DNA from 2 places in the Pseudomonas sp. 210_17 TE3656 genome. Region 1 is predicted to be linked to the other one. Evidence: riboswitches for the same ligand, from Rfam matches in the RefSeq annotation. Region 1 holds a riboswitch; the other holds the start of a gene.

Region 1 (15,805 bases):
CCGCTCCCACCGGGCTACCACCATCCCGGTGGGAGCGGGCTTGCCCCGCGATGCTTTAAAGCGGATTCAACTCTCTATTCTCAAGGGCATCGAGCAAAGCCTCAGCCAGCCCTTTGGCCATCTCCACCGAATGCAGGGTGGACCAAAGAAAGCCCTTGGATGACTCATCGATACCATCGAAAGCCTTGTTGCCCGTGTCATACGCGCAACGCAGGTACAGCGAGATATGTACCAGGGCATCGTGCGGGGCGAGGCCGGCGTTGACGGAGAACAATTGCGGGTGACCGGCGGGGCAGTCGCCGAACGGTTTTTCGAGGGTGGGGGAGAGCGAGGGTGGATCGGGGACAATCTTCTTCATGGCACAACCTCACGAGATTGAACTACGACCGCTCGTTTCCACACGAAGGGTGGCAGTTGTACGCGGGGTGGAAAACCAGGTCGTGAGTAACCCCGGCAGGCCCTGAAGCCTCCCGCGCACAACTGCCATAACGACAGCACTCACGATATACCCGGGTTTCCACACCCGATCACTGAACCGACAGTGACCAAGCAAGCCTATTAGGGCTGGTTTCCTAGGGCAATCAGAAGGGCATCGACAGACCGCGTAGGTTATTTCCTAGGACCTGAAATGACCAGACTTAAAATCTTTCGAAGCAATTTGACACCCCCCGCACCAAAGCAAGAGCGAAGCGGAAACTTGGTGCCACCTAGTATTTTTGTCAGTTACCTGATGCCCGGATTTTCCGCACACTACCCCGCAACACACCTGCGCTGCGCTGTTCACCTTCCGGAGTCCTTCATGACCACACTCAGTGAATCCCGAGCAGACATTCATGTTGCTGAAGCCATAGTCGGCCTCAAAAACCTGATCCTCGATCCTGACGAGGTTCGCAACGGGACCGACGCCAACATCCCTCAGTACTTGGGCAAGACCGAGGGCGATGTAATAACCCTCAGGTGGTTAGGCGGTGGTGGGCACAATTTCACCTTCAGCGTCACTGTCGATGCGAGCAACAGCAGTGCGCCGATTCCCATCTCTATTGCCTATGACCCGTACATCATCGGCAACCTCGATACCAACGTATCGGTGATCTACGAGGTCAGACGCAAGAACGGCAGCACCGCCACGTCGTCGCCACTGGTGTTCCGGATTGAGCGGCAACTGGGGCAAAACCTGGTGGCGCCTACGGTGATAGAGGCGTCGCTCGGCGGTACGCTCGATCCGATCAATGCGCAAAACGGCGCAACCGTGCGAGTTGCCTATGCCGGTATGTTGCTAACCGATAGCCTGGCCGCAGTCTGGACCATTGAAGGCAACCCGAATGCATACGAAACCGCCCCACAGAACGGCAGCCTTAGCGGTTTTGTCAATTTCCTCATCCCGGTCGCGGTGGTGGCAGCCAGCCAGGGCAAGCGGATCAGTGTGCGCTATTTCGTTGGCCGCGGGGGCAGACCAGGCGTACCGTCCGCTTTATTGGAGCTATCGGTAAGCGTACTCGGCCAGGAGCATTTGCCTGCGCCGGTGGTGCCCCAGGCCAGCGGCGGCACGCTCGATTTTTACACCTTTCAAAGCAACGCCATGGTCAACGTCCAGCCCTGGCCATTGATTGCCGCAGGGCAGCGCTACTGGATCAAGGTCAGCGGGATGCTGGAGAGTGGTATAAGCCACATGTTCTATCCGGCGAAAGCTATACAGGTCAATGAGTCCCAGGTCGGCGCCGGACTGAGCGTAGTATTGCTGCGCACAGAGCTGGAAAAGCTCAAGGATTTGAGTGAACTGACAGTTGAGGTCAGGGTTGCGTTCGATGGCGCAGCAAACGAAAACTTGGCGCAAGTATTTCCCGTGTTAGCGCTCACGTTTAAAATTCATCGCCTTGTTTCAGGTAGTGAGAATTGGGAAAGTGTCCCTTTGCAGACGTTTGAGCTTGGACGTCCCGTAAGATTTCCTTCCGGCGTCACTGTAGAGGTAATTACAGACGCCTCGTCCCCAGGGCTTCGCAATTCTATACATGAGTACAGAGATATTAAGGGTTTGTTGATTGTGACTAGCTCAAGGGTTGATCTGACGTTTGGTGGGCATATCAGGTTCTTCTCTGCGATCCTCAAGGGGAATGATTTTGCCGGAGTAGTAGTTAAATATTATGATGGCCGCGATCTTGTTGATAGTAGAGTGCTTCCGAATTCGCCACTAACAATACCGTTTCAATTTACCGCTCCTTCCGGGCGCGGGATCAATAGAGTCGAGTTTGAAGCAAGTAGGCATGATGAATATTATATTGATGATTTGGTTTGGCGCTAGTATGTGGTTTCGTAACTAAGACCTAAGGCGACTTGCCCATAGCTCATATTGAACAAGTGATGGGTTAGGACGTTTCGGCTTGTACAGGAGTTTGCCAAAGTAAACCGCCGTAAGGGTGGTACGGCGGTCAATTATCATTCGGGCAAACTAGTATGTATAAAAGCACAGTGCTAGTGACGGTTTCATAGCGGGGCAAGCCCACATTTCTTAAAATTTAAGCCGCATCCAACCCCATCTGCCAAAAATCCGCTTCCAGCCGCGAAGCCTGAGCAAACACCTTGACCAGCTCAGCAAACCGCCGCTCAGTCATCGTCCGGGCGGCCAGATCATCCAGATGCGCCCGCGCTGCCGTAGCAACACCCTGATACCCAGCCCCGGCATACTCGGCAATCCAGTCCCGATACGGATGATCCCCCAGCGCATCGACCCCTTGCGGCGTCAGGTTACGCCCAATTTCGGCATACCCGATCACACAGGGCGCCAACGCCACATGCAGATCCAGCAGATCCCCGGCCGCCCCGCAGTCCAGCACAAAGCGCGTATAGGCAACCGTCGCCTGATGCTCAGGCGTCGCGGCCAGGTCCTCAGGCGCCAACCCCCAACGCTGGCACAGGCGCACATGCAGCTCGGTCTCATCGAGAATCGCCGCCAACCCTGCCTGCGCCGCGCGGATATCGTCCAACGTGCGGCTCTTGTAGGCGGCCAGCGCCCACGAACGGGCGAACTGAATCAGGAACAGATAATCCTGCACCAGGTACTTGCGAAACGCCGGCTGGGTGAGGGTGCCCGCGCCCATCTGACGGACGAAGTCGTGGTCGACGTAACTGTTCCAGTCGGCAGCGGCGGCCTGTTTCAGGCGGTCAAAGATGTCCATGGCTTATCCCTTGATATCGTAAGCAGCGTCGAAAAAGGCGTGCTCCAGCGCAACGCCGCGCAGGAAGAAATCGGTACTGATCTGCGCTTGCGCCGGCCCCACCCGGTCCAGTTCCGCACGCAGAAACGCCACGAAGCTCTGGAAGTCCGGATTGTCGTGCAGGGTGATCCACTCAGCATGTTCGAAACGTGGAGGCAGCTGCTTTGGCGCGCGCAGGGCCCAGTCCAGATACATGCCTTCGGCAACGTTCAGCACAGCCAGGGCCGCGGCATAGGAACGGGTGGCCGCCGCCTCGCGCATGATCGCCTTGAAACCCGCGGTCGGCACCGAATCGGGTGCCTCAAGGCGTTGCGCCTCAGTGACCCCGAGTGCCTCGAAGGCGCGCAGGAAGTAGGTGTTCTCCTCACCCGAAATCACCCCGGTGAAGCGCCCCAGGCGGATGCGCGCCTCGAAGGTGTCGGCAGTGGCGATGGCCGCGCCGAGCAAGGTCAGGAAGGCGTCAATGAAGCGGTGGTCCTGGATCAGGTAATTGACCAGCACCGCATCGTCGAGGGTGCCGTCGAGCAGTTCGTTGACGAAACGGTGCTCGATCGATTGCGTCCAGCTCGGCTCGCTCTGGCGGCGAAGGGTATCGGTGAAGCGTTCGGTCATTGGGCTGTCCTCAAAGCTGGCGACAGCGAGACCGGGTAAAGCTGACATGGGCGGCCTCGCAGTGAGACCGGCAAAAAGGCAGGTTGGCAATCCCCATCCCTTCGCCGGCATGATCCGGATCAGGTTCGAAGGGTCACCGCGCTGTAGCTGTCAGCGGTTTCTCAGCCCGTTGCCGGGCTCCCCTTGGTGGCCGAATCTATACAGCAAGCGGGCAGGATTGTCACGTTGGCTGCTAGGCTCTGTCTGAAGAAAGGTGTCGCAGACACCGCATGACACAAGCCAGTGAGACCATCGCGCCATAACTTTTTGCGAGCTTGTCGAAGCGTGTCACAAGTCGGCGGTTCTCTTTCAGCCAACCGAACATACGTATCGTCCAGCAATGGCTGCGCGTAGCTTATATCGCTGGCTTGACCGCCAGAAAGGAGAAAGCGCAATGGCACGCCGTTGGCGTCGCAGAGCATATGAATCTTGGTGGTGAACCCACCGCGACTGCGGCCTAGAGCGTGATCGGCGGGTTCATCAGGGCCCCTTTTTTACCTGCACCTGATGAAGCGCGGGTAGCACGAACAGCCGTTGAATCGATCATCCAGGTCTGCAGGTCAATGAGCCCTTGATCATTGAGCTTGAGATGTAATCGCTTGAGCATCTGATCAAATGTTCCCTGGTTTCGCCAAACTCGGAATCGGTGATAAACCGTCCGCCAAGGCCCAAAACACTCGGGCATGTCCCGCCAAGCAGCGCCTGAGCGCAACAACCACGGTACGCCATCAAGCATCAGACGATCACTTGATCGCGGTCTGCCTCTGGTGTGGGTTGGGGTGAAGAGGTCCGCGACCACATCCCATGCTTCATCCGAAAGTTCGTAGCACTTAGCCGTCACAGGTTTCCTTTCCATAGATGGCTGAAAACCTTACAAAATCTCAGCGTTCGCGGCTCGGGAGTTGGGTTTCTCCGAATTTCAGGCAGAGCCTAGGCTTCGCGCAGATACATTCCATACAGACCCTAGACAAGATTTTCAGTGGTATTTCTGAAACACCACACTGGAATCACGCAGCGCGTCACGGAACACATTCCCACTTCGTAGACAACTGACAATTTTGTCAGTTGTACTCGCCTTCGAAAAGCATTAAACAATCACGCACGAAGACATCATTAAGTAAAGAAAGGGTTTCCCCAAAAACGGCACATCAAGGAAAAAAAATGAGCGAAGACTTCGGCGGATTTGATTGCGTATCCATTAATGAATGCTCAGGCAAAGGCCATTTCCACCTTCCTTTGGCAGGTTTTCTAGACGATGCACAAGGCCCCTTATTCACACTGGAACTATCAGCAGACCTGATAGACCCAAACCTGAATCTGTTTGGCCATGGTAGATGGAGTCTTTATTGGGGAGGACTAGGAGCCTCAACAACCTATCTTCGCCTCTATGGCGTGCCGTTTACCAATGGACAATCTGTCAGTTGCGACCTCGACCTGAATGGATTCACACGGGGCGACAATTATTTGATAGATGCCAGCCGCTTCCTCAATGCAGTCGTTGACAATGTCAATAATGATGTCACGGAGATGACGGAAACAAACGAAAACTTTATCCATATCACCTTGAAAAATGGTGCAATTCATGTCTATGAGCTAGCACCGAAGAAGGATGGACACTGGGGTAATGTCCTGCTCAGCAAGGTAATTGCACCCTCCGGAAAATTCGTAGAGTTCACTTGGGACGATAAATGCTCTGCCGCGCGCTTGACTCGAATTAGCGACTCACTGGGCGACCTGCTCACCGTCCAATGGCAAGATTCAAAATTGAGTGGGCTACAAGTGTTTCCGGGTACCGACGAGGCAATGACACTCGTCGCAACCAATGCAGAAGACACTATAGAGTTGCTGCTGAGCGGTGATGGGATTGAAGCCGATAGATTGACTTATCGACTGAGCATCGGTGCCGGCAACCTTTCAAAGCTTGAGATGGAGAGGGCATACGGCAACGAAAAAGCATGCGTATTCACAGACACCGCTTCGTTCACATACAAAAATGAAAAAATTGCCAGCTATCAACTACATCTTCACGACGACGCCGATGGCGATAATTTCGTTGCAACCTATGCCTACACAAAGAACACCGACAACAACACCAGCAGGACAACAGTCACTTGTACCCAAGGCACCTTAACCGACAAGAATGGAAATGGTTTTAAGCGCCAAACTGGACTATACACCTACAACTTCGAACGCGACTGGCTCAAATCATCAACATTCAATGCAAATGGCAATATCGTTCACACCACGCACGACATTAGCTTCGTTGCGGCAGACCAGCGCACACAGCTGACATCAACCCGAACAATTAACAATGGCGAAGCAGAAACAGCAGTTTGGCATTTTGACTGCTACGGAAACCTAGTAAAGCGCGATGAAGCAGGCGTGGTTACTGAGTGGACATACTACAATGATTATGATGTCTTCAACGTTTCTGAAGAATCAGAACGCGTCTATACGATAACCAAGGAAAACTGGCCAGGGCAGTGGCTGCAAGCCACGCTAGACCACGCCAACCCAGTGGGTTGGGGATGTCTAATATTCGGCAACAGCGGACTCACTTGGTACAAGGTGGCTCATACCACGGTCACACTGACACACGCAGGTACGGACTACGCCAAATCCGCGTTCCAACTGCCGGTGGACTTGGATTATCCAGGAAGTAGTGCGGGTTTTTCATCGCACCCAGAGTCGGAAATCGTGTACTTTCGTCATGGAGATACATTGCACCCTCGGAGCCTCACCTTTTATGGTTATACAAAGTTAACACCTATTGCGCACCCCCATGTAAACAGAACACATACCTTGGTCCCATTTAAAAAGCTGACCATCATAGACCCCAACTTCGAGCGTGTGGATATTTCGAGTCTGCAACTGGACATCGCCAAGCAATGGGCCAAACCTTTTGCTGACAGTTTGAAACTGCAAGTGAACGCCGCTGAAGACGCAGAAGAAAAGTCCACATTTACCAACATGATTTCAAACCTTGATAAGTGTCTTGAAATGCAGAGCAAGCAAAATGGAGTCGGCTTCCGGCTGAAGAAGCCTTGGGCTGCGCATTCAATGCACGTCGAATCACTTTCTTACGAAACTAATCAGAGCAACCAAGCTTCGGCTGGATCATAGAAAACACGTCCTATTCACTCAATGAAGAAGGGACTAAAATAACCTCTACGCAAATCATAAAAAGCCCAAGCTATAGCTGGGATACAGCTCACCCGCGAAGAGTTACAAGCAAGGTTAGCGTCAGTAGCTACGATGGCACTACTTACACCTCAAGCATCACACGTTCGGAACTGACAGGAAAGGTTTTCCACCGGCTTGAAAGCGGGGGTAAACAGACTCAGTGGTTTTATAATAAAAACGGTATGCTTACCACCGAGAAGCGCTCCCTAACGGGAGCCCCCACCAGTGAAACAACGCAGGCACTGACACCTCTCTCGACCGGTCAACTGCAGTACCAGATACAAAGCAGCAACTCAGCAGATGCAACCCGGGTCACCCTGGATGCGCAAGGCCGAATACGCGAATCCTGGATAAAAGGTAAGAGCGAGAAGTGGCTGCTGATAAACTCGGCCGACTACGATTCGTTGGGGCACCAATCCTGCGTCTGCGCATTCGACTATGATGCCGATGATAACAGGATCAATGAGCATAGAACGACATGCACTTTTAGCGCAGATGGCTCAGGCCATACCTCAACCAAGATGCTCAAAGATGGCGCCGGCAATGTGATAGACAGCAAATTAGTTGAATACATCTACGGCGATGACTATCACAACGTGATTCATGGAACCTTCAAGCTCCAAAAGAAATGGGACAATACCACTCGCACATTGAAGATTGAATCAGGCCTGACGACTGATACTAAGGGAGTCCTGCAAATTGAGTCTATATTCAACCTCGAAGGCCGCACTATCGCAACCCGAACCAGTACCGGTCAAAAAAACAACCTGATCGAACTGACCTCTGCTACCTATCGTCATACCCACACAGGCCTATTGGCTGAAATCCAAAAGCAGGTTGGCTCTGAATCGTTCAGCAATACGTTTGAATATGATGAGCACGACCGACTCTTGCGGCAGGATGAAAACGGCGTCGTTATCAGCAATGTCTACTCCTCGACAATCCCCACACCTGTAGCACTCCAAGCGACAATAGCAACAAAGGGCAGCGAGGCCGCTCCCCTGATCTTAGGATCACAGACCATTGATGATTTAGGCCGCATAAAAACTCGAACGGTTAACGGTGTTATGGGATCGTTCAATTATGAGAACTCCATACCCCTTCAGGACATAGATGGGGTAATTAAGGGGTGCTCCTCCAACTGGGATAGCGACAAGCAGACGCTAACCGAGATCTGCCCAGTGAGTCTGAGCTTCGACAGTAGTATCACCGATTCGCTGACTACCCAAACGCTCTATAGCCTACGTCAGCAGGCACTGCAGACGACAGATATAGTTGGGCACGTGACCAATTATACCTATGATGCGTTTGGGAGACTCATCATTCAATGCAGTGAGGCATGCCGAGCGTCGCTCTCCTACCGGGACGATGGGTTACTGCACCAGGAAATAATCGAAGACCTGAAGCAAAAACGCTGCATGACTGTAGCTTATACTTACGACCTTTCCGGTAACGAACTTTCACGCACCTTCACTTGCCCTGGCATACCGACTCATGTTCTAAGCCGGACATTGCTAGCGGATGGGAGACTCGGTAAAAGCGTATTGACAGTTGACGAAAAAGAGCACTCAGCAGACGCATACACTTACGACGAACACGGGCGACTGACCCAATGGACTGGAGAAAACAAAGGTTACCTTTTTCACGGCCAGAACATTGTAAAGGAAACATTCAAATATGACCTCCTTGGCAATGTAACCGAAAACCACTGCACTGGGAAAGACTGGGGGAAAGGCTACAGCCTTGTGAAGCTGAATTATGAACGAGAATATGTTGCCGACAAGCCCGGGCTTTTACGCCAGCATTCGATCGTGACTGACTACAGAAAACTAAGTAATATTATCGACAGCGATGATCAAGGTCGCTGGAAAGCACGTAATTCTCGTTATTACAGCAATGGTCAACCTGACTACTCGAGTCCTTTCCCGGATGACCATTCAAGCAGTAAGTATACATATGGTTACGACGATCTGAGACGGCTTCGCGGCGTCTACTTCCACTATATGAACCACTATCACGCAGGGTACCAATTTCATTACCGGAACGGCAAGGTTTATGCCCGCTCCTCGCAGCATGCATTGGGGACTGCACGTAGGGATCTGGTGCTACTCAATGACAGCCCGAGCTGCTATCTGCAAGAGATGTGGAATGATGGCAAGTACTTCTCATCCAGTTTCGAGCTACGCGATGCAGCAGGTACTGTGTTTGCGAGCATCAGTAGTGATCAGTCTATCAACTATCATGTCTATTCACCCTATGGCTATCGTGCTTTCCAAGCGGATTCCCCCGATTGGCTGGGGTACAAGGGCGAGCCGCTGCTTCCCAATGAAGTTTACTTACTGGGTAATAAAAGGCTCTACAACCCTGAATTCTTGTCCTTCCAGAGCCCAGACGACTGGAGCCCATTCGGCGCTGGCGGTCCGGCAGCATATGCCTATTGCGCAGGAGACCCGATCAACTATCACGACCCTAGTGGCAATCAGCGTGTTGCACAGTACTCTCGCAAGGCGTCAGGAACGCTGCTTGAAACCAAGGAGTTTCGTTACGCCCTTGCAGCCGTAGGACTGATGACTGCTCCGTTTACGGGTGGAACATCCTTAGGATTGGCAGTGGCGGTTACTGGGCTTGCGGTAGTTTCGTCGGCATTCGAAATTGCTTCTCTGATTATCGAGGACAGTGATCCAGAGCTTGCGAAGACCTTATCTTATGTTGGAATTGGACTTGGTGTCACCAGCGCTGCCGCTGGCTTCGCCATCGCTGGACGCGCAACGACTGGTATGGCGAGCCGCTCTATGACCGGACGAACCGCATTCAACGTCCGTGCGCCACGTCCGGCAAAAATAAAATCTCATCCGAAGGGGCTGGGAAAATTCGGCTACCAACCACTTTCAGTACAAGTACAAAAACTAAATTACTCAAGAGCACCCGATTGGTTTGACGAGGCGCTACCGGGAGCTAACCCCAGAACCCTTTGGGGTGCGGACACGGAAGTCTTCGCTCCAGACATTGCAGAACCCATGATCAGGATCGCGAGAAGAAACAGTGCAAGCCCAATCCATCTCTATTCAGGCGGTCATGGGCGCGAATTTGGCGACAACTGGAGCAGCTATAAAACCGCTTCAGGGCAGGTGGATTACCGACGTGATCCGAGACTCCGCGCTGGTGAGTTCTTGCGCGAAGACACCACCGCCTTCAGACAAACAAAATCTCAGGACCGCCTCAAGAGACTCGTGTCAAAAAGGGATGTAGACTTTTACAACAATCTGAACGGGGCATCAGAAGATTATCGAGCGTTGCGGACAAACCTGCGCCAACGCGAGATTCATGTTCATGACCTTCGTGGTAGCGATGGAAAAGGCATTACCCTTGAAGAACTAAATGCTTTGGAATCCCAACCTGGCCACCATATTGGCGCGTTCTGCTTTTCCAGAAATGACGAGCGTTGGTTAGATCTGTATGGATTGCCGCCTGTGACCAGTTATATTTAACATTTCGTGATCAGTTATATTTATATATAGTGAAGCTAGGGTCTGTATGAAATGTATTTGCGCGAAGGCCAGACAAGGCGAAACGGAGGAGGAAGCACAGTGTACTGGAGTACACGAGCATTCCGAGCCTCGTTTCAACGCAGTATGGGTGAGTGCGGACACATTTCGTACAGAGCCTAGGCTCTGTACGAAATTCGGAGAAACCCAACTCCCGAGCCGCGAACGCTGAGATTTTGTAAGGTTTTCAGCCATCTATGGAAAGGAATCCTGTGACGGCTAAGTGCTACGAACTTTCGGATGAAGCATGGGATGTGGTCGCGGACCTCTTCACCCCAACCCACACCAGAGGCAGACCACGACCAAGTGATCGCCTGATGCTTGATGGCGTGCCGTGGTTGTTGCGCTCAGGCGCTGCTTGGCGAGACATGCTCGAGTGTTTTGGGCCTTGGCGGACGGTTTATCACCGATTCCGAGTTTGGCGAAACCAGGGAACATTTGATCAGATGCTCAAGCGATTACATCTCAAGCTCAATGATCAAGGGCTCATTGACCTGCAGACCTGGATGATCGATTCAACGGCTGTTCGTGCTAGCCGCGCTTCATCAGGTGCAGGTAAAAAAGGGGCCTTGATGAACCCGCCGATCACGCTCTAGGCCGCAGTCGCGGTGGCCTCACCACCAAGATTCATATGCTCTGCGACGCCAACGGCGTGCCATTGCGCTTTCTCCTTTCTGGCGGTCAAGCCAGCGATATAAGCTACGCGCAGCCATTGCTGGACGATACGTATGTTCGGTTGGCTGAAAGAGAACCGCCGACTTGTGACACGCTTCGACAAGCTCGCAAAAAGTTATGGCGCGATGGTCTCACTGGCTTGTGTCATGCGGTGTCTGCGACACCTTTTTTCAGACAGAGCCTAGTGAATGCTGGAAGCCAACTCAAAGATCGGCATGTACATCAGGATCACGATCAAACCGATCAACAGGCCGATGAAGGTCATCAACAACGGCTCGAACAGACGCACGAACCACTCGATCCAGCGGCTGATTTCTTCGTCGTAGAAGTCGGCGCTGCGCTCCATCATCTGCCCGAGATTGCCCGATTGCTCGCCGGCCCGCAGCAAGCGCAGGGACACCGGCGTCACCAGTTGCCCAGCCTCCAGCGCCGCCGACAATGACAAGCCTTCACGGACCCGCTCACAGGCATGTTCCAGGCGTTGCTTGGCAGCGACGCCGAGCAGGCCGCGGGCCATTTCCATGGCGGTGAGAATCGGGATGCCGCCTTGCAGCAGGATCCCCAGCGAGCGGTAGAAACGCGCCAGCTCATACATCACCAGACGCCGGTGCAGGGCAGGCAGGCGCTCCATCTGGCGGTTCAGCCAGCGCCGTACCCGGGGATCACGGCGCAGTACAAACAAACCCGCCATCGAGCCGAGAAAGCCCAGGCCCAGTGTGGCCTGGTGGGCATGCAGAAACATCCCGGCCTGCATCAGCCAACGCGACAGCCACGGCAGTTCGGTGCCCAGGCCTTCGAACACCAGGCTGAAGCGCGGCACCACATAGCCGAGCAGAAACAGCACCACGCCACCGCCGACCAGCAACAGCAGCAATGGATAGATCGAGGCGCTGACGATCTTCTGCCGCACTTCGTCCATGCGCTTGCGATAAGCGACGTAGCGCCCCAGGGCATCCCCCAGCGCGCCGGTCTTCTCGCTCGACTGCACCAGGGCGATATACAGCGCCGGGAACACGCTGGGTAATTGCCCCAAAGCCTGGGAGAAGGATTTGCCTTCATAGAGCAGGCGCACCAACTCGCCGAGGGTCTTGCGCGCCTGTGGCGCCGACTCTTTTTCCGCCAGGCTTTCCAGCGCATCAATCAGCGGCAGGCCGGCATTGAGCAGGGTGGTCAGCTCCTGGCTGAACAGCACCAGGTCGAAGGTTTCTGCGCGCCGCCATCGCAACTTCGCAAAGTGCTCGCAGTTACGCACGCTGACCACCCGCAAGCCTTGTTGCTCGGCCTGCAGGCGGGCCTGGCCGGCGTCCTGGGCGTCCAGCGTGAGCAGGACCACGCCGGATTTGCCCAATGCCTTGAGCTCGTAGCGCATGTGTCGATCCTCCGCTTACTGCCAGCTGGTGATCTCGGCGTTCTCGCCGTCGCCGCCAGGCTGGCCGTCCTTGCCCATGGAGAGCAGGTCGTACTCGCCGTTTTCACCGGGTTGGCGGTAGATGTAGTTACGCCCCCAAGGGTCCTGAGGGACTTTTTTCTGCAGGTAAGGGCCAGACCAGCGGCTCTCGTCGCTGGGCGCGGTGACCAGCGCCTGCAGGCCTTGCTCGGAATTGGGGTAATGCCCCACTTCCAGGCGATACAGGTCCAGCGCCTTGCTCAAGCCTTCAATCTGCGCCCTGGCCACCTTGGCCTCCGAACGTCCCAACTGACTGAAGTACTTGGGGGCAACGATGCCGGCAAGCAGACCCAGTACCACCAACACCACCAGCAGTTCGAGCAGGGTGAACCCTTGTTGCGAGTACTTTTTTTTGTTCATGACAAGGCCCTCCGTAGTGCGCCTGCAAGGGCTTATGCAATTGCCGTGCGCGTCTGCGCCAAGCCTTTGCGCCACGGGGTCGGCAAGGCGGCACAGTGCTTGCGTCAGTGGATAAAAGCCTCGGCAATCGGGGCATATCCCCCACTTTTCGGGGAACGCAACGGGGAGGGCGTGACGATGCACTGGCTCACAGCAGGACTCTTTGTATGGCTGGCGTGGACCCACCAGGTCCAGGCCGATGTGTATATCTCCATCAAAACCGACGGCAGCTACGTGCTGTCCAACGTTCACCGACCGGGCCGCACTTATCAAAGGGTGATCAGCGAACCCGGGGTAAGCCTGGCCGGCAGCGGCCAGGCGCAACTGATCACCGGTATGCCCTATGCCGAGCTGGTGGCTGCGGCGGCCGAGGCCAACGACTTGCCGGCGGCACTGCTGCATGCGGTGATCCAGGCCGAGTCGCGCTACAACCCCAATGCGCGCTCGCCCAGTGGCGCGGTCGGGCTGATGCAACTGATGCCTGACACCGCGCGGGAATTAGGGGTGAAGAACTCGCTGGACCCGGCCTCGAACCTGCAGGGTGGGGCACGCTACCTCAAACGCATGCTGAATCTCTTCGATAACGACATCACTCTCGCCGTGGCCGCCTATAACGCCGGCCCTGATGCGGTGATGCGCCGTGGTCGGGTGGTGCCGCCTTATGCCGAGACCCAGCGTTATGTGCCCAAAGTGCTGCGTCAGTACCGGCGCTTGCAGGGCTTGGCCATGGATGCGCCGCTATGAACGCTCGGAAGACCCGGTGGGAGCGGGCTTGCCCCGCGATTGCGGGTTGTCAGCCGCATCGCATCGCGGGGCAAGCCCGCTCCCACCCACCCACCCACAGAGGCACCCCCGAATAGTGGGGAATAGCGGGGGATAACCCCCAATTGAGATTCATTCAGTAGTTTAAGTGACTGAAAAACAACAATAAAAAACAATGGCACGAGGCTTGCTAAAGCCTCTCCAGAGTCCACTTGCACCACCCGAGGCACGCCATGATGACTCCGATCAAAGGCTCAGTCCTGACTTCACTGCTGATCACCGCCGCCACCTTTGGCTGGCACACCGTCAGCGAAGCCGCCGTGCGCTGCGAGCGTAATCTGGTGGCCAACGTGGTGGCGCTCGATCAGCCACTGATGTTCAACCGCCTCGGTGCGCAAAATGCCAACGGCATGATGTTCGCCCTGCGCCGCGATGTAGTCGACGTTAATCAGGTGTCGCTGGACAACGGCGGCGCGGCAGTGCCGGGCCAGGTCACCCTGCGCCCGGACAAGCGGCCGCGGCCGATCGTGCTGCGGGTAGCGGCCGGTGACTGCCTTACCGTGAACCTGCAGAACCTGCTGGCCTACCAGGCCAACCCGAACAAGCACGGTATCGATCACGAAGAAGAAATCGAAGGCGAGGAGAACGAAGCCGAGGAAAACGAAGGTGCCGAAGGTAATGAAGCCGGTGGCGAGCACGGTTTCGTGGTCGATGACCAGGTCACCGACCGCCATGTCGGTTTTCAGGTCAATGGCATGCAGGCGGTCAACAGCATCGGCGACATTGCCGCCAACACCGGCCGTAACGGCAACTTCCTGATCGCTCCCGGTGGCACCCGCAGCTACACCTTGTACGCCGAACGCGAAGGTGCGTTCGCTGCCACCAGCCAGGGTGCTACCTTCGGTGGCCAGGGCGGTGCCGGCAACGTCGCCAACGGCTTGTTTGGCCAGGTGGTGGTGCTGCCGAAATATGCCCGCACCTACCGCAACACCCTGACCGAAGAAGAGATGCGCCTGGCCACCACTGGCCGTGCACCGACCGGTCAGCCGGTCGTCGATTACCAGGCGCGCTACCCACAGCGCGAACCCTGGATCCGCGAAGGCAAGGCCGGTTCGCCGATCATTGCCATGGTCGATGGCAACGAGATCATCAACAGCGAAACCGACGCGGTGGTCATGGGGCCGAATGCCGATGGCAGTTTCCCGCCCTCGACTTACCCGCTGGAAAGCATCGGCAAGCGCAACCCGGCGATACCCAACCGCCTGGAGCCGTTCCGCGACTTTGCCGCGCAGTTCACCGATGAGGCCGCCGCCACCCAGGCGTTCCCCGGTTATTGGGCTGACCCGGTAATGGGGCACGTGCTGGAGCCGACCCGCGACTCGTTCATGATCAACTACGGTTCCGGTGGCATGGGCGCTGAAGTGGTGGCCAACCGCCTGGGCGTGGGCCCGATGCACGACTGCCTGTCGTGTGCCTACGAAGAGTTTTTCCTCAGCTCGCACACGGTGGGTGACGTGGCCATGCTGGTAGATGTGCCAGCCAACGTCGGCCTGGAGAATATTCGCCCAGGGCAGACGCCGAGCGCCGACCAGGTCGGAGTCAAGGCCAGCATGGCGCTGTTCCCGGCAGAACCTGCCAACGTCAACCACAGCTACATCGGCGACTTCGTCAAATTCCGCAATACCCATAATGGTCATGAACAGCACATCTTCCACCTGCATGGGCACCAGTGGCTGTTCAACCCCAACGACGACAACTCCGACTATGTCGATGCCCAGGGCATTGGCCCAGGCGTGGGCTACACCTATGAAATCGCCAACGGCGGCTCGGGCAACCGCAACCGCGTAGCGGGCGATGCGATCTATCACTGCCACTTCTATCCGCACTTCGCCCAGGGCATGTGGAGCATGTGGCGGGTGCATGACGTGTTC
Region 2 (15,805 bases), 2.0 Mb from region 1:
GCAGTTCAGCTTCGCTCAAGTGGGCCGAAGCATCGTAGAAAAAATGCAGCCACCTCTGCGTTCCCGTCCAGCCCTGACCGGTTGGCAGCGCTTGCGTTTGAGACTGGGCATATGAGCCGGCTGTCCCGTACACGGGGCGTGGTCTCGAACAACCGAATACAGAAGATGGGGAGGGAATCCGGTGCGATTCAGTGATGACAGTGATGTAACCCTGGTGGTTACCAGTTGCGGGCGTTTCGACCTGCTCAAGCTTACACTCGAGAGTTTCGATCGTTTCAATACTGCACCGATTCGCGAAGTGTTCATCACCGAGGACTCGGGCGATGAGGCTGTCCATCAGGCGGTGCCGGAACACTGGAAACCGCACTGCAAGGTGTTCGTCAATCGGCCCAAGCTGGGGCAGTTGCCGTCTATCGACCTTGCCTACAGTCACGTAAAAACCCCCTACATCTTTCACTGCGAGGATGACTGGGAGTTCTACCGGCCAGGTTTCGTCGAGGATTCGAAGAGCATTCTCGAGGTCAGCCCGCATTTGCTTCAGGTCTGGTTGCGCAGCTATGCCCATGACTTGAAGGTGCACAGTCCTTACATCCATCTGGGCGAGCGTCAGATCATTGCCGGTGTGCCGTGTTACCCGCTGCTCTCGGACAAGCCTGAGTGGCAGAGTTTTTCGTTGAATCCAGGTTTGCGCCGGCTCAGTGACTATCAGCGTTGCGCGCCATTTGCCGGCTACTCTGGTGAGAAGGCTCTGTCAAAACGCTACGCCGAGTTGAATCTCACTGCGGTGACCCTTGAGGGGGACGCGGTACTGCATACCGGCTTCGATGCGCATGTCAGTCTGCCCGGTGAGCGTCGGCGTAAAGCGCGGCGCCGTAAGCGTGATCGCATCAAATTGATGGTGATATTGGTGGTTGGCTTGGTTCTGGGTGTTGGCGTGGGTTTTTTTGCGCATTGACCCGGGCCGTTTGTCCATGAACCGGTGCGAAACAAGGGGGTGATCCCCCTTGAGCCTCGTCAACAGCATGTGGGCAGGCGGCGCACCCATGCACCTCCATGCCCGAGGTGTTCAGTTCAGCAAGGCGCGTTCCAGTTCGGCGAGAGGGAATTGACCCTCAAGGCGCTCGCGGGCGATGTAGCGGGCGAAGTGCTGCACGTTGCGCCGGACCATGCGGTTGGATAGCGGTGCGCGCATGAAGCGCATATCGGCCACGTCGATCAGGCCCATCTCCTGTTCTGGTGTCACGACAATGTTGCCAAGGTGCAGCGAGCGGAAATAGATGCCCGACTTGTGCAGCTTGCGCACCAGCGCCACGAGCTCCGGTAGACGCTCTTGCCAGCTGAAGCCTGCCTTGCGAGACAGTTGGCTAAGGGTCTCTCCCGGCAACGGGTGGTACAGCACCGCCGTCATTCCGGGGGCATCCAGCTTGTAGTACTTCAAAACCTTCAGCGTCGGAATTCCCTTTTTCTCCAATTGCGTCGCATTGTCGATAAAACGCTGGGAGTAAGGTCGCAGCAAGGCAGATGAAATTAATCGTTTACGCCTGAAGAGTTTAAGGATGTTGCCGTCATTAAGCAGGTACACTTTGGCGCCGTAACTATCAGCCTCCAGCACCTGGGCGCCAAGGATGAGTTGGTTGAGGTCGACCTGGTGTAGCCGGGAACATTGCATGGATAGTGGCCTTGCCAACGGGCGAACAAAAGGACCGGCAATAATGCCGAAAATTTTGCAGATGTACCATGCCGGTGTTGTTGAAACGATGAGGATGCGCTGGATGTACACAGGGGCAGAGCCTAGGCTTCGTTCAGGTTTGCTCTGGGTGCATGCCCATCGACCGGGCTGTGATAAAATTTCCGGTTCAATCTGAACAGCGAGCTCGACAATGGCCGAAACACCGCTAAAGGCGGAGCAACAGAGCAGCTCCAGCCTGAAAATCTATTTCCGGCTACTGAGCTATGTGAAGCCGTACATCGGTATTTTCACGCTGAGTATTCTCGGTTTCATCATCTTTGCCTCGACCCAGCCAATGCTGGCCGGGATTCTCAAGTACTTCGTCGACGGTCTGAGCAACCCGCAGGCAGTGTTGTTCCCCAATGTCCCTTACCTGCAAGACTTGCAGCTACTGCAGGCCGTGCCGTTGCTGATCGTGCTGATCGCCGCCTGGCAGGGCCTGGGCTCGTTCCTGGGTAACTACTTCCTGGCCAAGGTTTCACTGGGGCTGGTGCATGATCTGCGGGTCGAATTGTTCAACAAGTTGCTGGTGCTGCCCAACCGTTACTTCGACACCCACAACTCCGGTCACCTGATTTCGCGCATCACCTTCAACGTAACCATGGTTACCGGTGCCGCCACCGATGCTATCAAGGTGGTGATCCGTGAAGGCCTGACGGTGGTGTTCCTGTTCGTTTACCTGCTGTGGATGAACTGGAAACTGACTCTGGTGATGCTGGCAATCCTGCCAATCATCGCGGTAATGGTCGGTAGCGCCAGCAAGAAATTCCGCAAGCAGAGCAAAAAGATCCAGGTGGCAATGGGTGATGTAACCCACGTTGCCTCGGAAACCATCCAGGGCTACCGCGTGGTGCGCAGCTTCGGCGGTGAAAGCTACGAGCAGCAGCGTTTCGCCAATGCCAGCCAAAGCAACACCGACAAGCAGCTGCGCATGACCAAGACCGGGGCCGTGTACACCCCGATGTTGCAGTTGGTGATCTACTCCGCCATGGCCGCACTGATGTTCCTGGTGTTGTTCCTGCGTGGCGAGGCTACGGCCGGCGATCTGGTTGCCTACATCACCGCTGCAGGCTTGCTGCCCAAGCCGATTCGCCAGCTGTCGGAAGTCAGCTCGACGATCCAGAAAGGCCTGGCCGGTGCCGAAAGCATCTTCGAACAGCTGGATGAAGAACCGGAAGTCGATACTGGAACGGTGGAGCTGGAGCGGGTAGAGGGTCGCCTCGTTGTGCGCAACCTGAACTTCACCTATCCCGGTACTGAGCGCCAGGTGTTGTCTGACATTTCCTTTACCGCTGAACCGGGGCAGATGATTGCACTGGTGGGGCGCTCGGGGAGTGGCAAGTCGACACTGGCCTCGTTGATTCCGCGGTTCTATCACCACACTGAGGGGCAGATTCTCCTCGATGGCGTAGAGATCGAGGACTACCGTTTGCGCAACCTGCGCCGCCATGTGGCGCAAGTGACCCAGCATGTCACCCTGTTCAATGACACTGTGGCCAACAACATTGCCTACGGTGATCTGGCGGGCGCGCCGCGTGCGGATATAGAAGCGGCTGCCGCCGATGCCTATGCCAAGGAGTTTGTCGATCAGTTGCCCAAGGGCTTCGACACCCAGGTCGGCGAGAACGGTGTGCTGCTCTCCGGTGGCCAGCGCCAGCGCCTGGCCATTGCCCGGGCCCTGCTCAAGAACGCGCCGCTGCTGATCCTCGATGAGGCCACCTCGGCACTGGACACCGAGTCCGAGCGGCATATCCAGGCAGCGCTCGATCATGTGATGAAGGGCCGTACCACGCTGGTGATCGCTCACCGCCTGTCGACCATTGAAAAGGCCGACATGATCCTGGTCATGGATCAGGGCAAGCTGGTCGAGCGCGGCACGCATGCCGAGCTGCTGGCCGCCAACGGCTACTACGCCAGGCTGCATGCCATGGGCCTGGACGAGCCGGCCAAGGCCGATATCACCTGAGCCTGACGCCGGAGCCTGTCCTGGGCTCCGGCCGTTTTCCTGCAACAGCTTGTCGGTAAGGCGGTAATCAAGCCTTCGCCTAGCCTGTGCTAATATCCTGCCCCTGTTAATTTTGTATATATGGGTTACCCATGAAGTTGTCCATGCCGCGTTTCGATCAAGCCCCGGTACTGGTGGTGGGCGATGTCATGCTCGACCGCTACTGGCATGGTGGTACCTCACGGATTTCGCCTGAAGCACCTGTACCGGTGGTCAAGGTCGATCAGATCGAGGACCGTCCTGGTGGTGCGGCTAACGTGGCCTTGAACATCGCTGCCCTGGGCGCACCGGCATCACTGATCGGGGTTACTGGCCAGGACGAAGCTGCCGAAAGCCTGTCCAACAGTCTGAAGGCTGCAGGCGTGCACTCGATTTTCCAGCGTATTGCGCACCAGCCGACCATCGTCAAGCTGCGGGTCATGAGCCGCCACCAGCAACTGCTGCGGATCGATTTCGAAGAACCTTTCGCCACCGACCCGCTGTCGTTGGGGGCTGAAGTCGACACCCTGCTCGACGGGGTCAAAGTACTGGTGTTGTCGGATTACGGCAAAGGCGCCCTGAAGAATCATCAGAGCTTGATCCAGGCTGCACGGGCCAAAGGGATCCCGGTCCTGGCCGACCCCAAGGGCAAGGACTTTTCGATCTACCGCGGTGCCAGCCTGATCACCCCGAACCTCAGCGAGTTCGAGACCATCGTCGGCCGCTGCGCCGATGAAGCGGAGCTGGTGGCCAAGGGCGCTCAACTGATGAGCGAACTGGAGCTGGGCGCCTTGCTGGTGACCCGTGGTGAGCATGGCATGACCCTGCTGCGTCCCGATCATCCGGCCCTGCACTTGCCGGCTCGTGCCCGTGAAGTCTTCGACGTTACCGGTGCCGGTGATACGGTGATTTCGACCCTGGCCGCCGCCATCGCCGCAGGCGAAGAGCTGCCTCATGCTGTGGGCCTGGCCAACCTGGCCGCCAGCATCGTGGTCGGCAAGCTCGGTACCGCAGCGATAAGCGCACCGGAACTGCGCCGTGCCATCCAGCGCGAAGAGGGTTCTGAGCGCGGTGTGGTGAGTCTCGATCAGTTGCTGCTGGCCATCGATGATGCCCGTGCTCATAACGAAAAGATTGTTTTCACCAATGGTTGCTTCGATATTCTTCATGCAGGCCACGTGACTTACCTGGAGCAAGCGCGGGCCCAAGGTGATCGTCTGATCGTTGCGGTAAACGACGATGCTTCGGTGAGCCGGCTGAAAGGTCCGGGCCGTCCGATCAATAGCGTAGATCGCCGCATGGCGGTGCTCGCCGGCCTGGGAGCAGTGGACTGGGTCATCAGCTTCCCTGAAGGCACGCCGGAAAACCTGCTCAGCCAGGTCAAGCCGGATGTGCTGGTCAAGGGTGGGGACTACGGTATTGAGCAGGTCGTCGGTGCCGATATCGTCAAGGCGTATGGCGGCTCGGTGAAGGTGCTGGGTCTGGTCGAAAACAGCTCGACCACCGCTATCGTCGAGAAAATCCGCAAGAACTGATTCAAGCATCGCGGGGCAAGCCCGCTCCCACAGGAGGGTGATGTACCCTGTGGGAGCGGGCTTGCCCCGCGATTGCAATTTGTCAGCTACTTACGCAATCCGCCTCGCGCCATCTGCAACAACTCCCGTGCCTTGCCCGTCAGGCGCTGCAGCCCGGTGTCCGGTTTCGGCGCCGCCAGCCCCTGCTGACTCACCCAATCCTTCCAGCGAATCCGTTCATCCCTGACCAGCCAGCCTTCCTGACGGGCAAAGCTTTCGGCCAGATACAGACCGCGAGTGCTCGCCGGCACCAGGCGGTCCTTTTTCAGCGTGTACAGCTCGGCGCGAGGGTGTCCGTCTTCCAGGGGCATCAGGTACAGGTCGGGGCGGGTGCGGTTGAGGCGGGCCACCAGTTGGTTTCCTTCCAGTCGTTCATCGACATGAAACAGGCTCAAGGATTTGGCTTCACGCGGGACCTGCAGACGCAGGTCATAGATCAGCTGCAACGAGGCGGTCGGCAGGTGCACGTAGGCCCGTGGCCGCTCCAGCAGTTGCAGGTTGGCGCAACGCACCGGCCGTGCCGCACCGGATTGCGGGGTCAGGACGAAAGGCAGCGCTTCACGGTAATGCAGGGCATCGGCATAAGGCGCTGGCAGCCAGGTATCGTTGAAGCGCCCGCCAAGCCAGCCTTCCGGCGTTTCCAGCAGGCATTCTTCAGCTACCTCCTGGATGGCGGTATGCAGCGGCAGGTTCAGTTCCTGGGCGGGCACATAGCCGGAAATCAGTTTCAGTACCACATCCCCACGGTCCTGGCGGCGCTGGCGGACCAGCACCCAGTAATCACGGTTCTGCCAGTGCAACGTCAGACGCACCGAGACGCCCAGATTGGCCAGCTCTACGGCGAAGCGCTGGCTGTCGGCCAGGTGAATCTGTTTGCGCCGTTGCTGGGTCTGGGCGAAGTTCAGCGGCATGCCGATGCTCTGGTAGCACAAGCCCTCGGGGCTGGCTTCGACGTGCAGGGGCAGGGTTTTGAAGTTGCTCGGGTTCTTGCGGATCAGCGTTCGCGGCATGTCGGCTCCTTCTTGCGTTGGGGTCGGCCGCGACGGCGGCGTGGGCGTCAGCGATTCAGTACGGCGGCAACAGTCGCCACGTTGTGTGCCAGATGTACCGGGTTGATGGTGCCGACAATGGCACTGCTCACACCCGGGTGGCCAAACAGCAACTCGAAACTGGCACGCACCGGGTCTACCCCCGGGCTCAGGCACACATGCCCGCTGGCCAGGGCCTTTTTCACCAGGATGGCTTTGCCATGCTCGGCGGCATAGTCGAGCACCGGGCGTTCGGCCTGTTCGTTCAGATTGTAGGTGACCATGGCGCAATCGCCGCGTTGCAGTGCTTTCAAACCACCTTCCACGGTCTTGCCGGACAGGCCGAAGCCGCCGATCTTGCCTTCCCGCTTCAGCGCTTCGAGGGTCTGATAGACCTCCTCGTGCTCGAGAATATGCAGGTCGTTGCCATCCGAATGCACCAGCACCAGGTCGATATGGTCGGTTTCCAGGCGCTTGAGGCTGCGTTCGATGGAAAAACGCGTGTGGGCGGCGCTGAAGTCGAAACGCGACTGGCCTTCTTCGAACTCTTCACCGACCTTGCTGACGATCACCCAGTGATCGCGTTGGCCGCGCAGCAGCGGGCCAAGGCGCTCTTCGCTGCGGCCGTAGGCTGGGGCGGTGTCGATCAGGTTGATGCCCAGGTCACGGGCCTGGGCCAGCAGCAGGCGGGCCTGGTCGTCGTCGGGGATGGTGAATCCATTGGGGTATTTGACCCCTTGATCACGCCCCAGCTTGACCGTACCCAGGCCCAGCGGCGAGACGTGCAGGCCGGTGCTGCCCAAGGGGCGGTGCAGATCATGAAGAGTCGGCAGGCTCATGGCAGCAGCTGCTCCCAGACTGGCAGGGCCATCGGTGGCCGTGGCAGTTCGGGAAGGGCGGTGTGAGCCCCCGGCTTGACCCCGTCGCGTTCAAGGCTGGCCAGCACCCGGTCACTGAAATCCGGAGCCAGGGCCAGTTTGGTCGGCCAGCCAACCAGCAGGCGCTGCTGTTCGGCGAGGAAGGCGTTGTCCGGGCGCACCAGACCGGACTGTGCCGGCTCGGCGCGATCGATGCGCACGGTAGCCCAGCGCACCTGGCTCAGGTCGATCCATGGCAGCAGGTTGCTGACTTCCTTCTTCGCCGCGGCAATCTGCGCTTCGGGCTCGCGGGCAACGCCGTCTGCCTCAGCCAGGTCGCCACCCATGTACCAGACCCATTGACCGTCGGCGGCCGGGTGGCTGGTGACGGTGATACGCGGTTTGGGTCCGCCGCCCAGGCAATGGGCGTACAGAGGTTTGAGGCTGGCGCCCTTGGCCATGACCATGTGCAGCGGGCGACGCTGCATGGCAGGCTGGCTCAGACCGAGGGTTTCAAGCAGGGCGGCATTGCCGGCCCCGGCGCTGAGTACGATGCGCTGTGCACGGATCTCGCGGCCGTCGACGCGCAGCCCGGCCAGTTCGCCAGCTTCTTGCAGGGGTTCGATCTGCTCGCCAGCCAGCAGGCTGTCACCGGCCAGTTCGGCGAGCTTGTTCAGCAGGCTTGGCACGTCAATGACCAGTTCGGCCAGGCGATAGACCTTACCCTTGAAGGCGCGGTCTTGCAGGGCAGGTGGCAGTTGCTCGCCTTTGACCTGATCGACACGGCCACGCACCGCCTTGCTGGCAAAGAAGCTGGTCAGGTTGCCGGCGATCGTGCCGGGGGACCACAGGTAATGGGCGTCAGACAACAGGCGCACGCCGGAAAGGTCCAGTTCGCCGCTGCCTGCCAGCGCCTCGCTCCAGCGTCGCGGCATGTCGGCAATGGCTTCGGAGGCGCCGGTCAGTGCGCCATGCAGGGCATACTTGGCGCCGCCATGAATGATTCCCTGCGATTTGAGGGTCTGCTCGCCACCGAGGCTGGCGCGTTCCACCACGACCGTCGAGTAACCCAGGCGGCGCAGACGGGCATTGAGCCAGAGGCCTGCGACCCCTGCGCCGACGATCAGTACGTCGGTGGAAATAACGGATGGCATGCATGCACCTCACAAGCTTGGACAGAAGCCCAGTATACAGCCTGTGAGACGGATCAATGCCCGGCGGTTTTCGAGAAGACCTGGATAACCACCACGCCGCCGACAATCATGGCCATGCCGAGCATCGCCGGGACGTCCAGTTTCTGCCCGTAAATCACCAGCGCGGCGATGCTGATCAAGACAATCCCCAGCCCCGACCAGATGGCATACGCGATACCGACCGGAATGCTGCGCACCACCAGGGTCAGCATCCAGAACGCCACGGCGTAGCCACAGATCATCAGCAGCAACGGCAGCGGGGTGCTCAGACCCTTGACGGCCTTCATCGAGGCGGTGGCGATGACTTCGGCGCAGATGGCGATAGCCAGGTAGGTGTAGGCATTCATGTCGGTGTTCCTCTGTTCTGGCTGGGCATTTTAGAGCAAGCCTGGATGGGGTAAAGTCATTACCTATCTTTTCTGGAGATAGGTTGCATGGCTGAACAGTGGAATCTGGAGCAACTGCGGCTGTTTGTCGGCGTTGCCGAGCAACGCTCGTTTTCGGCGGTGGCCCGCACCCAGCGCAAGGCGCAGTCGGCGGTGAGCAATGCCATTGCCCTGCTCGAGGCGGACCTGGGTGTCACCCTGTTCGAGCGTAGCAGTGGCCGTCAGCCGCGCTTGACCGAGGCCGGCGCGGCGCTGCTGGAGGATGCGCGTGAGTTGTTGCGTCAGTGCGAGCGCCTGGACGGTCGGGCGCTGGCGCTGATGCGCGGCCAGGAGGCGCAGTTGCGGGTCGCCCAGGATGAAGCCATGCCTTATCAGCCGGTCATCGACAGTCTCGACGAACTGGCCCAGCAGTTCCCCATGCTGGAAGTGCAACTGGCCAGCGGTGCCCAGGGTGACGTGGCGCGCAAGCTGGTCGAGCGCCGTGCTGACCTGGGCTTGCTGTTTCGTCATGAGCGCATGCCGTCAGCGTTGGAGCGCCGCGCCTTGGGGAATGTGGAGATGGTCACCGTCTGCGCCGTCAATCATCCCTTGGCGCAACTGGGGCAGGTCAATCGCCAACAGCTGGCACGCCATCGCCAGTTGTTGATTGCCCCGCAGGAAAGCGGTTATCCCGGCGGCGAGCCAATCAGCCCGCAGATCTGGCGTGCCGACAGCTTCTACGCCATGGCCGAGTTGTTGATGCGCGGCTTGGGCTGGGCCTGGTTGCCCCGGCATGTAGTGCAGTACCCGACTTACCATGCGCAGATGGTCGAGCTGCGTAGCGAATGGACACCGCCGGCACTGGTGGTAGAGCTGGTGTGGCGGCGTGACGAGCCACTGGGGCCTGCGGCACAGTGGTTGGCCGAGCGCTTCGCAGTGCACTTGCGAGCGATTGGCTAGTACACTTCGGCGCCATGAACAGAACACTCTATACCCTGCTGTTTCACCTGGGCCTGCCGCTGGTTGCGCTGCGCCTGTTCCTGCGCTCGCGCAAGGCGCCAGCCTACGCCAAGCGCATCGGCGAACGCTTCGCCATGAACCTGCCCGCCATGCGCAAGGGCGGTATCTGGGTACATGCGGTGTCGGTGGGCGAAAGCATCGCCGCGGCGCCGATGATTCGTGCCCTGTTGCAGGCTTATCCACAGCTGCCGATTACGATTACCTGCATGACCCCGACCGGCTCCGAGCGGGTGCGGGCGATGTTTGCCGATGAGCCGCGCATTCAGCATTGCTACCTGCCCTATGACCTGCCGTGGGCGGCCGGGCGCTTTCTCGATCATGTCCAGCCGAAGCTGGCGGTGATCATGGAAACCGAGTTGTGGCCCAACCATATTCATCAGTGCGCCAAGCGCGGTATCGCCGTGGCGCTGGCCAATGCGCGCTTGTCCGAGCGGTCGGCGCGTGGCTATGCACGCTTTGCCGGGCTGACCCGGCCGATGCTGGCCGAGATGAGCCTGATCGCGGTGCAGACCGAGGCCGAAGCTGAGCGCTTTCGCCAGCTGGGGGCGCGGGCTGAATGTGTTCAGGTCACCGGTTCGATCAAGTTCGACCTGCGTATCGATGAGCAGCTATTGCCGCGCGCTCGGGCCTTGCGTGAGCAGTGGCAGGCCGCTCAGCGCCCGGTGTGGATTGCCGCCAGCACCCATGAGGGCGAGGACGAAGTGATTCTCGCCGCGCACCACCAGTTGCTGGAGCACCATGCCGATGCCTTGCTGATCCTGGTGCCACGGCATCCGGAGCGCTTCAACAGCGTATTTGAGTTGTGCGCGGCACAGTTCCCGACTGTGCGCCGCTCCAGTGCCGCTGCGGTGGCCGCGGATACCGCAGTGCTGCTCGGCGACACCATGGGCGAACTGCTGTTTCTTTATGCCCTGGCGGATATCGCCTTTGTCGGCGGCAGCCTGGTGCCCAATGGCGGGCATAACCTGCTGGAGCCAGCGGCTCTGTCATTGCCGGTGATTAGCGGCCCGCACCTGTTCAACTTCCTGGAGATCGCGGCGATGCTGCGCAACGCTGGCGCATTGCAGGAGGTGGATGATGCCCAGGGGCTGGCGGCTGAGATCCGGCGGCTGATCGAGTTGCCGCAGGATGCGCGGCGCATGGGCGAAGCGGGGCGGGCGGTGATGAAGGCCAACCAGGGCGCGTTGCAGCGCTTGCTGGATGGCTTGGGGCGATTGCTCTGACGCTAATCGCGGGGCAAGCCCGCTCCCACAGAGGTTACCTGTGGGAGCGGGCTTGCCCCGCGATGCTGTTTAAGGCCGGGCGTCGAAGTTAGCCTTGGCCAATGCCGCCAGATCAGGTGGCAGGAAGTCTTTGTCCGGGTTGTAGTCCGGCTTCAGATAGCGGCTCAGGTCGGTCAGGTCCTGCGGGCTCAAGGTGCCCGCCGCCTGCTTCAGGCGCAGGTTGTCGAGGATGTAGTCGTAGCGGGTGTTGTTGTAGTCACGCACCGAGGTGTACAGCTGGCGCTGGGCATCGAGCACGTCGACGATGTTGCGGGTACCGACCTGGTAACCGATCTCGGTGGCTTCCAGAGCGCTCTGGTTGGAGATGATCGACTGCTTGCGTGCCTGCACCTGCTCCACGTCGGTATTGACCGCACGGTGCAGGTTGCGGGTGTTTTCCACCACCTGGCGCCGCAGGCTTTCACGCTGCTGCTCGCTCTGGCTCAGGCGCTGGTAGGCCTCGCGCACTTGCGAGCTGGTCAGGCCGCCGCTGTAGATCGGAATATTCAACTGCAGGCCAACGCTGGTCTGTTCGACGTCGCCGCTGATGGGCCCGCCGAGGTTGGGGTTGGTGAAACCAAGGTTGTCGTTGTCGCCTTTCTGGTACTGCGCTACCGCATCCAGGGTTGGCGCGTGCCCGGCCTTGCGCTGGCGCAGGGTTTCTTCGGCGGCGGTGACGGCGTAGTTGGTCGCTTGCAGGTTGAGGTTCTGCTTACCGGCGGTTTCGACCCAGGACGTGGCGTCATTCGGTACCGGGACCTGCACCGGCAGGGTGTGGCGGATGCCCTGGATCGCGTCGTAGTTGCGGTTGGTCAGGGTGATCAGTGCTTCGAACGCGTCATCGACCTGGCGTTGCGCGACGATCCGGTTGGCCCGGGCCGTGTCGTAACTGGCCTGGGATTGCAGGACGTCGGTCTTGTCCGAAAGGCCGACATCGAAGCGTTCATTGGACTGATCCAGCTGACGCTTGAAAGCGGCTTCTTCCGCTTTGGTCGACGCCAGGTTGTCCTGGGCGCGCAGCACCGCGAAATAGTTCTCGGCAGTTTGCAGGATCAGGTTCTGTTCAGTGGCCGACAACTCCAGCGCCGCCTGTTCATTGACCGCTTCGGCAGCCTGCAACTGGAACCAGCGATCAGCACGGAACACCGGTTGGGCCAGGGTTGCCGACCAGGAATTACCGCTGCGGTTGGAGGTAGTCGATGGTTCATCGAGCTTGGTCCGGGTGCTCTGCATCTCGGCGCCGGCCGAGAGATTTGGCAGCAGGCCGGCACGGGCCTGGGGTACCACCTCCTTTTGCGCGCCATAGTTGGCACGGGCTGCCGCGAGGTCGGCGTTGTTATCCACAGCCTCCTGGTAGACGCTGACCAGATCGGTTTTCGCTGACAAGGGCGCGTCTGCTGCCCAGGCCATTCCGTTGATAGCACAAGACACGGCAAGGGCCAGTGAAAGTTTGCGCAGCATAGGGCGATCCTTGAACGATTGAGTCTTTCTGAACCGGTGAGTGTAGATGCGCGGGCACTTTGCAACAATCTGCCAATTACACCATTTATCGTCACCGTGGTTGTACTGTTGGCTTTGCAGTGGCGTCCAGTCTAGACTGGGCGCGTTCTTGTCGGGGTGCCTTGCGTTGAGGCTGAGATCGGATAATCCGGATCCCGTTGAACCTGATCAGGTTAGCGCCTGCGTAGGGAACAAGATTTCTCGCTTTCCCGGCGAGTCTCTTGTGTCAGGTCCGGGAATGTCGAGCCAGCCGTAAGTCGCTGCAGGCATCCCCGCACATCTGGCACAGCACCGCTCCTGGTGCGTCCGTGCCTTTCAGGTTCTCCCCGACATTCCACTGCTAGGAAGCCGTCTGGAGAGCCTGTGATGAGTAAACAAGAAAAATACCTGACCAATCTGAGTGAGTCGGCCCAGGTCGATCAGCAGTCCGTACAGCCGTTCACCCGTTCGCGCAAAATCTATGTCGAAGGCTCGCGTCCGGACATCCGCGTACCGATGCGTGAAATCAGCCTGGACGACACCCCGACCGATTTCGGCGGTGAAGCCAACGCGCCGGTGCTGGTCTACGACACTTCCGGCCCCTACACCGATCCCAATGTCGTCATCGACGTGCGCAAAGGCCTGAGCGATGTGCGTTCGGCCTGGATTGACGCCCGTGGTGACACCGAGCGCCTGCCTGGGTTGTCGTCGGACTTTGGCCAGCAGCGTCTGGCGGATGCCGAGCTGACCAAACTGCGTTTTGCCCATGTGCGCAATCCGCGCCGGGCCAAGGCCGGTGCCAACGTCAGCCAGATGCACTACGCGCGCCAGGGCATCATCACCGCCGAGATGGAATACGTCGCCATCCGCGAGAACATGAAGCTGCAGGAAGCCCGCGCCGCCGGCCTGCTCGACCAGCAGCACCCGGGCCACAGTTTCGGTGCCAGCATCCCCAAGGAAATCACCGCCGAGTTCGTCCGTGAGGAGATCGCCCGTGGTCGCGCGATCATTCCGGCGAACATCAACCACGTCGAACTGGAGCCGATGATCATCGGCCGCAACTTCCTGGTGAAGATCAACGGCAACATCGGTAACAGTGCGCTGGGCTCTTCGATCGAAGAAGAAGTGGCCAAGCTGACCTGGGGTATCCGTTGGGGTTCGGACACGGTCATGGACCTGTCCACCGGCAAGCACATCCACGAAACCCGTGAGTGGATCATCCGCAACTCGCCTGTGCCGATCGGTACCGTGCCAATCTACCAGGCCCTGGAAAAGGTCAATGGCGTCGCCGAAGACCTGACCTGGGAGCTGTTCCGCGACACCCTGATCGAGCAAGCCGAGCAGGGCGTGGACTACTTCACCATTCACGCCGGCGTGCTGTTGCGTTATGTGCCGCTGACCGCCAAGCGCGTTACCGGTATCGTCAGCCGTGGCGGTTCGATTATGGCCAAGTGGTGCCTGGCGCATCACAAAGAGAACTTCCTCTACACCCATTTCGACGAAATCTGCGAAATCATGAAGGCCTACGACGTCAGCTTCTCGCTGGGCGACGGCCTGCGTCCGGGCTCGATTGCCGATGCCAACGATGCGGCGCAATTCGGCGAGCTGGAGACCCTTGGCGAACTGACCAAGATCGCCTGGAAACACGATGTCCAGTGCATGATCGAGGGTCCTGGCCACGTGCCGATGCAGTTGATCAAGGAGAACATGGACAAGCAGCTGGAATGCTGCGACGAAGCACCGTTCTACACCCTCGGCCCGCTGACTACCGACATTGCCCCGGGTTACGACCACATCACCTCGGGTATCGGCGCGGCGATGATCGGCTGGTTCGGTTGCGCCATGCTCTGCTACGTGACGCCCAAGGAGCATTTGGGCCTGCCGAACAAGGATGACGTCAAGACCGGGATCATCACCTACAAGATCGCCGCCCACGCTGCCGACCTTGCCAAAGGACACCCGGGCGCGCAGATCCGTGACAATGCCTTGTCCAAGGCGCGCTTCGAGTTCCGTTGGGAAGACCAGTTCAACCTTGGCCTGGATCCGGACACCGCGCGTTCGTTCCATGACGAGACCCTGCCCAAGGATTCGGCCAAGGTCGCGCACTTCTGCTCGATGTGCGGGCCGAAGTTCTGCTCGATGAAAATTACCCAGGAAGTGCGTGAGTACGCCGCCAACCAGCGCATTGATGCGGTGGATGTGGCGGTCGAGGACGGCATGCGCGAGCAGGCCGAGCGGTTCCGCCAGGAAGGCAGCCAGTTGTACAAGAAGGTCTGATCGGCCTGTTCAGGCGGTGTGCCGTGCACACCGCATCGCCGGCAAGGCCGGCTCCCACAGGGGGACTGCATACAGACTCTTGTGGGAGCTGGCCTTGCCAGCGATAGGGCCCGAACAACAACAATTTTCTCCCTGTCGAGATCACCCTTGTGAGCACACCCAGCCAGTTTTCCCCCGATCACCCGGTGACCACCGGGCAACGCGTCCTCAGCGGTCGTGACCTCTGTTCCCTATGGTTTTCCCTGGGCATCGGTCTGATGGTCCTGCAGACCGGCGCCTTGCTCGGCCCCGGCCTGGGCCTGGCCAACGCCGTGCTGGCGATCATCATCGGTACCAGCGTGGGGGTCTTGCTGCTGGCGGCCGTTGGCGTCATCGGCAGCGATACCGGCCTGTCGTCCATGGCAGCCTTGCGGCGCAGTCTCGGTCGCGAAGGCGCCCGGCTGCCAGCGCTGCTCAACCTGCTGCAGCTGATTGGCTGGGGCTCGTTCGAAATCATTGTCATGCGTGATGCCGCCAGTCTGCTCGGTGCCCGCGCCTTCGGCGAAGGCAGTGCGCTGACCAGCCCCTTGCTGTGGACCTTGTGCTTCGGCGCCCTGGCAACCCTGCTGGCGGTCAGCGGGCCGCTGACCTTCGTGCGCAAGATCCTGCGCAAATGGGGCATCTGGCTGTTGCTCGGGGCCTGCCTGTGGCTGACCTGGAACCTGTTTACCAAGGCCGATCTCGCCGCCCTGTGGGCGCGTGCCGGTGATGGCTCGATGTCGCTGGCGGTGGGTATCGACATCGCCATTGCTATGCCGTTGTCGTGGCTGCCGTTGATTGCCGACTATTCCCGCTTCAGCCGCCATGGCAGCCGGGTGTTTTTCGGTACGGCGCTGGGGTATTTTGTCGGCAACGTGTGGATGATGAGTCTGGGTGTGGCCTATACCCTGGCCTTCGCGCCGGCGGGCGAGGTCAATACCTTGCTGTTGGCGCTGGCCGGTGCCGGTATCGGTATTCCATTGCTGCTGATTCTGCTCGATGAATCGGAAAAGGCCTTC

What was found. Region 1 has a riboswitch for thiamine pyrophosphate ahead of ACVI9W_RS00650 (TenA family protein). Riboswitches for the same ligand answer to the same signal wherever they lie in the genome.
Region 2: linked by a shared signal. The riboswitch ahead of thiC (phosphomethylpyrimidine synthase ThiC) and the one ahead of ACVI9W_RS00650 (TenA family protein) in region 1 are both predicted to bind thiamine pyrophosphate.

The regions. Positions count from the first base shown of each region.
Region 1 is NZ_JBTRBC010000001.1:115,837-131,641, reverse strand. Features, by position in the region: gene ACVI9W_RS00665 (DUF3077 domain-containing protein) at 56-358, opposite strand; gene ACVI9W_RS00660 (hypothetical protein) at 800-2,299, shown strand; gene ACVI9W_RS00655 (TenA family protein) at 2,514-3,173, opposite strand; gene ACVI9W_RS00650 (TenA family protein) at 3,177-3,824, opposite strand; TPP riboswitch at 3,904-4,018, opposite strand; partial or broken gene ACVI9W_RS00645 (IS5 family transposase) at 4,057-4,719, opposite strand; gene ACVI9W_RS00640 (hypothetical protein) at 5,025-6,986, shown strand; gene ACVI9W_RS00635 (RHS repeat-associated core domain-containing protein) at 7,229-10,534, shown strand; partial or broken gene ACVI9W_RS00630 (IS5 family transposase) at 10,789-11,451, shown strand; gene ACVI9W_RS00625 (type II secretion system F family protein) at 11,448-12,635, opposite strand; gene gspG (type II secretion system major pseudopilin GspG) at 12,651-13,073, opposite strand; gene ACVI9W_RS00615 (lytic transglycosylase domain-containing protein) at 13,251-13,856, shown strand; gene mnxG (manganese-oxidizing multicopper oxidase MnxG) at 14,108-15,805, shown strand, end outside.
Region 2 is NZ_JBTRBC010000001.1:2,106,350-2,122,154, reverse strand. Features, by position in the region: gene ACVI9W_RS10050 (glycosyltransferase family protein) at 1-115, shown strand, start outside; gene ACVI9W_RS10045 (glycosyltransferase family 2 protein) at 182-955, shown strand; gene ACVI9W_RS10040 (toluene tolerance protein) at 1,067-1,669, opposite strand; gene msbA (lipid A export permease/ATP-binding protein MsbA) at 1,881-3,695, shown strand; gene hldE (bifunctional D-glycero-beta-D-manno-heptose-7-phosphate kinase/D-glycero-beta-D-manno-heptose 1-phosphate adenylyltransferase HldE) at 3,827-5,248, shown strand; gene ACVI9W_RS10025 (hypothetical protein) at 5,335-6,297, opposite strand; gene ACVI9W_RS10020 (aldo/keto reductase) at 6,345-7,154, opposite strand; gene ACVI9W_RS10015 (NAD(P)/FAD-dependent oxidoreductase) at 7,151-8,326, opposite strand; gene ACVI9W_RS10010 (DMT family transporter) at 8,380-8,712, opposite strand; gene ACVI9W_RS10005 (LysR family transcriptional regulator) at 8,800-9,690, shown strand; gene waaA (lipid IV(A) 3-deoxy-D-manno-octulosonic acid transferase) at 9,705-10,973, shown strand; gene ACVI9W_RS09995 (TolC family outer membrane protein) at 11,043-12,473, opposite strand; TPP riboswitch at 12,616-12,720, shown strand; gene thiC (phosphomethylpyrimidine synthase ThiC) at 12,879-14,768, shown strand; gene cytX (putative hydroxymethylpyrimidine transporter CytX) at 14,918-15,805, shown strand, end outside.